Regions from separate parts of the Rhodoferax koreensis genome, predicted to be linked through region 1. Evidence: riboswitches for the same ligand, from Rfam matches in the RefSeq annotation. Region 1 holds a riboswitch; the other holds the start of a gene.
What was found. A riboswitch is a leader RNA that binds a small molecule or an ion and turns the genes downstream of it on or off. The one in region 1 is predicted to bind glycine.
Positions count from the first base shown of each region.

Region 2: another riboswitch for glycine. It lies ahead of RD110_RS02070 (D-amino acid dehydrogenase); the one in region 1 lies ahead of gcvT (glycine cleavage system aminomethyltransferase GcvT).

Region 1 is NZ_CP019236.1:2,640,509-2,642,864, forward strand. It holds gene gcvT (glycine cleavage system aminomethyltransferase GcvT) at 1-879, opposite strand, end outside; glycine riboswitch at 930-1,036, opposite strand; glycine riboswitch at 1,052-1,153, opposite strand; gene RD110_RS12415 (Cof-type HAD-IIB family hydrolase) at 1,163-1,954, opposite strand; gene RD110_RS12420 (TRAP transporter large permease) at 2,004-2,356, opposite strand, start outside.
Region 2 is NZ_CP019236.1:435,465-437,820, reverse strand. It holds gene RD110_RS02080 (cache domain-containing protein) at 1-321, shown strand, start outside; gene RD110_RS02075 (response regulator) at 318-980, shown strand; glycine riboswitch at 1,111-1,218, shown strand; gene RD110_RS02070 (D-amino acid dehydrogenase) at 1,306-2,356, shown strand, end outside.

The DNA of each region.
Region 1 (2,356 bases):
CAGGCCGACGCGCTTGCGCGGCACACCGTCCGCAAGCTGGGCCAGCACCTTGTCGGCACCGGGAAATCCGCCCGCGCGTGCGCCGCCCGTGCGGCGCACCTTCTGCATCGCCCAGTTCAGGCCGGCCTCGACCGGCGTGGTGCTCTCGTCGATGTCGTTGCCGTACAGGCACAGACCGGCCTCGAGCCGCAGCGAGTTGCGCGCGCCCAGGCCGATGGGCTTGACCTCGGGCTGCGTCAGCAGCTGGCGCGCCAGCCAGTCGGCCTGTTCGGCCGGTACGGAAATCTCGAAGCCGTCTTCGCCGGTATAGCCGCTGCGCGTGATGAAACAGTCGGTATCGGCCACCTGGAATCTGCCGCCGGTCATGAACACCAGCTTCGCGACCTCGGGTGCGAAACGCGCAAGGGCGGTTACCGCCTGCGGTCCCTGCAGCGCGAGCAGCGCCATCTCGGGCATGGGAATGACTTCGCAGCGGTGGCCGATGCGTTTTTCGATGTGGTCGATGTCGGCGACCTTGCAGGCGCCGTTGACGATGACGAAGAGGTCGGCGCCGCGGTTGAAGAACATCAGGTCGTCAAGGATGCCGCCATCATCGTTGAGCAGCAGGCCGTAGCGCTGCTTGCCCACGGGCAGGTCGATCACATCCACCGGCATCAGGCTCTCGAACGCCGCCGCCGCATCGCCGCCCTCGAGCCGCAACTGGCCCATGTGCGAGACGTCGAAAAGACCGGCGGCCGTACGCGTGTGCAGGTGTTCGGCCATCAGGCCGGAAGGGTATTGCACCGGCATGCTGTAGCCGGCGAAAGGCACCATGCGCGCACCGAGTTCGAGGTGCAGCGCGTGCAGCGGGGTCTTGAGCAGATCGGCGGGGACGGACATGGTTTTCTCCTGGGGCACATGGTCACCATGGCACGGATTCCGCGCCATGTGCTGCCCCCGCTGTCCGCTTTACCTGAGAGATTCGCCCAGCGATGTGGGTTTGCTCCTTCGGTGAGCCGGCCCTTGGCAGGGCAGGCTTCTCTCCAGTGGGGAACGCCGGCCTTCGATGCGCCGGCGCTTGTCAGTCCCTGGTACCTGAGCGTTACCCTTGCGGTGCGCCTTCGGTGGTCTGCTGCGTGGATTCACGCGCCAGACGCTCTCCTGACCGTGTCGATTCTAGCGCTCAGATGGCCAATTCCCGCCGCAGTTGCGCCACCATTTTGGCCACGCCGTCCTGGTGCACGGCGTCGGTCACGCGGTCGGCCACGGCAAGCAGCTCGGGATGCGAATTGCCCATGGCGATGCCGGTGCCCACGCCCTGCAGCATCTCCAGGTCGTTGAGGCCGTCGCCGAAGGCGTAGGCGTGCGCGGCGTCGATGCCGGCGTCGGCCAGCACCCAGGCGCAGCCCGACATCTTGTGGATGCCCTTGGGCAGCACGTCCACCGCCGTGGCATGCCAACGCACGTAGTCGAACTGCGGGAAGGTGCGCAGCAGTTCGGGCAGCAGGCTGTCGTCCAGCGATTCATGGAAGAACAGCCAGCCCTGCGAGACGACGAACGGCGGCACATCGTCTATGTCGGCGGGAAAAGCCTTCAGGTCGACCGTGCCCATCGGCGTGAGCACATCGGGCGTTCGCGCGCTGACGTGGATGTTGTGGCCATCGGTGGCGCCGTAGGCGAAGCCGCGCGACGCCATCAGGCCGAACAGCGCCTGCAGGCCGTCGCGTTCCAGCGGATGGCACTGCACTTCCTGGTCGCCACGCTGGATGCGTGCGCCGTTCTGTGTGATGGCGTAGGCCGGCTGCACCTGCTCGATGTATTCCAGCGCATGGCCGTAGCCGCGCCCGGTGGCGATGGCAATGGTGTGGCCGTCGGCCTTCAGCGAGGCGATGGCCTCCAGCGCGGAGGGCGGTATGCGGCTGCTGCGGTGGTCGAGCAGGGTGTTGTCGATGTCGAAGAAGAAGATTTTGGGCATGGCGGGTGTGGCGCGGAAAGCTGAAGCTTACCCGCGCGCCATCCACGGATCATTTGGCGTAGACCAGGTCGCGCAACGCGAGCGAAATCCACGGCACATAGGTGATCACCATCAGGCAGGCCAGGATCACCAGCACAAAAGGCACCAGGTGCTTGACGATGCGGTCGAGCGAAATCCGCGCCACCGTGCAGGCCGCGAACAGGTTCACGCCGAACGGCGGGGTGATCATGCCCAGCGCCAGGTTCACCACCATCACCAGCCCGAAGTGCACCGGGTCGATGCCGAAGTGTTGCGCCACGGGTGCCAGGATCGGCGCCAGCACGATGATGGCCGCGCTGGTCTCGATGAACATGCCGATCACGAACAGCGCCGCATTCACGCCCAGCAGGAAGTAGGCCGGTG
Region 2 (2,356 bases), 2.2 Mb from region 1:
CGCGTCGCACAGGAAGCGCTCACCAACGCGCAACGCCATGCGAAGGCCTCGCGGATCGACGTGGTGCTGAAGTTCAGCGGCAACCGGGTCAGCCTGTCGGTGCTGGACAACGGCAACGGCTTTGCGGTGCGCAAGGTGCAGGCCGACCGCAGGGACGGCATCGGGCTGCGCAACATGCGCGAACGCATCGAAGGCCTCGGCGGACGCTTCGGCATCACCTCCAGCCGCTTCGGCACGCGCATCCGCGCCGTGTTGCCCGACGAGGAGATACCGGGCAGCGGCTGGTCGCCGATGGCCCCAACTGGCGCCTTGCCCGCATGAGCGCACCGATCCGGGTACTGCTCGTGGACGACCACCCGCTCGTGCGCGATGGCGTGCGCATGCGCCTGCAGGCGACCGAGCACATCGGCGTGGCTGGCGAGGCGTCCGGCGTGGACGAAGCCCTGGCCCTGGCCGCCGCGCTGCAGCCCGACCTGGTGCTGACCGACATCCGCATGCCGGACGGCAGCGGCATCCACCTGGCAGCCTTGTTCCGCGAGCGCTTCCCGCAGATCCGGGTGCTGGTCCTGTCCATGCATTGCGATCCGGAATACGTGCGCCGCGCCATCGACCTCGGCGTGTGCGGCTACGTGCTGAAGGACGCACCGGCGCAACAACTCGTGCAGGCGATCACCGAAGTCCATGCGGGCAGACGCTTTTTCAGCCCCGCGCTGCATACGTTCCTCGACAACACCGAGCCACCGCAGCGATCGCCGCGGAGCCTGACCCAACGCGAGGCCGACGTGCTGGCGCTGCTGGCCGAAGGCCACTCCAACAAGGAAATCGCCGCCAGGCTGGGCGCGTCGATCCGCACCGTCGAGACGCATCGCCTGCACCTGCGCCGCAAACTGCACATCGAAGGCCGGGCCGCCCTCGTCAAGTACGCGGTGGACTACGCCGATCTGGCGCAGGAGCCTCGCCCGCAAGGCAACGCGGTTTGAAAAACGCAAGCCGCACACACGCCCGAAGACATCGCCTGTACAATTCGCGCCGCAGGAGAGCGAACGGCCACGCCGTTCCACCGAAGGCGCAAACTCCCATGAACGCTCAGGTCCCGTACTGCATCCACTGAAAAAGCCGTCTGAAGAGACACCATGCCAGCCATGGTGCACCGAAGGAGCAACCCGCTGGCGCGTGCCGGTGGCGAATCTCTCAGGTACCAAGGACAGGGGGAGCGGCAACTTGAGGCACAAGCCTGGGTTGCTACATTTTCCATAGCTACTCACGCACGACCCTCAAGCGCTAGACCGCTAAAAGGTTCTCATCATGCGCGTGACCGTACTCGGCGCCGGCTTGCTCGGCGTTTCCTCCGCTTATTACCTCAACCAGCTCGGCCACGACGTGACCGTGATCGACCGCCAGGCCACGCCCGCGGCCGAGACCAGCTTCGCCAACGGCGGGCAGATCTCGGTCAGCCATGCCGAGCCCTGGGCCAACCCGGGCGCACCACTGAAACTGTTGCAGTGGCTGGGCCGCGAAGACGCGCCGCTGCTGTTTCGCCTGCGCGCGGACATGCGGCAGTGGCTCTGGGGCCTGCAGTTCCTGCGCGAATGCACGCCGGCGCGCACGCGCCACAACATCGAGCAGATCGTGCGCCTGGGCACCTACAGCCGCGACACGCTGCAAGCGCTGCGCCGTGACATCGGTATAGCGTACGAGGAGCGCACCCAGGGCATCCTGCACTTCTACACCACGCAGAAGGAATTCGACGCGGCGCAGGCCCCTGCCGAGCAGATGCGCGCGCTCGGCTGCGACCGCCAGGTGATCTCGGCCGATGAAGCCGTGCGCCTGGAGCCCGCGCTGCGCCACATCCGCCCGCAACTGGCCGGCGCCACCTACACGCAGGAAGACGAATCGGGCGACGCCAACAAGTTCGCGCGGGCGCTGGCCCAACAATGCGAGGCCAACGGCGTGAAGTTTCTGATGAGCCACAACATCACCGCGCTGCGCGAGTTGGGTGGCCGCATCGACCATGTGGAAGCGACCGACTTTGAGGGCCGTTTCCAGCGCATCCGCGGCGACGCCGTGGTGCTGGCCATGGGCAGCCTGAGCCCGCTGCTGGCCCAGCCGCTGGGCATCCGCCTGCCCATCTACCCGGCCAAGGGTTATTCGGTGACGATGCCGGTGAAGGATGCCTCGATGGCGCACCAGGTCAGCCTGACGGACGACGAATTCAAACTCGTTTTCTCGCGCTACACCTCGGACGGCAGCGACCGCCTGCGCATCGCCGGTACGGCCGAATTCAATGGCTACGACCGCGACCTGAACGCCGTGCGCTGCGAAGCCATCGTGCGCCGCGTGGAGCAACTGTTTCCCG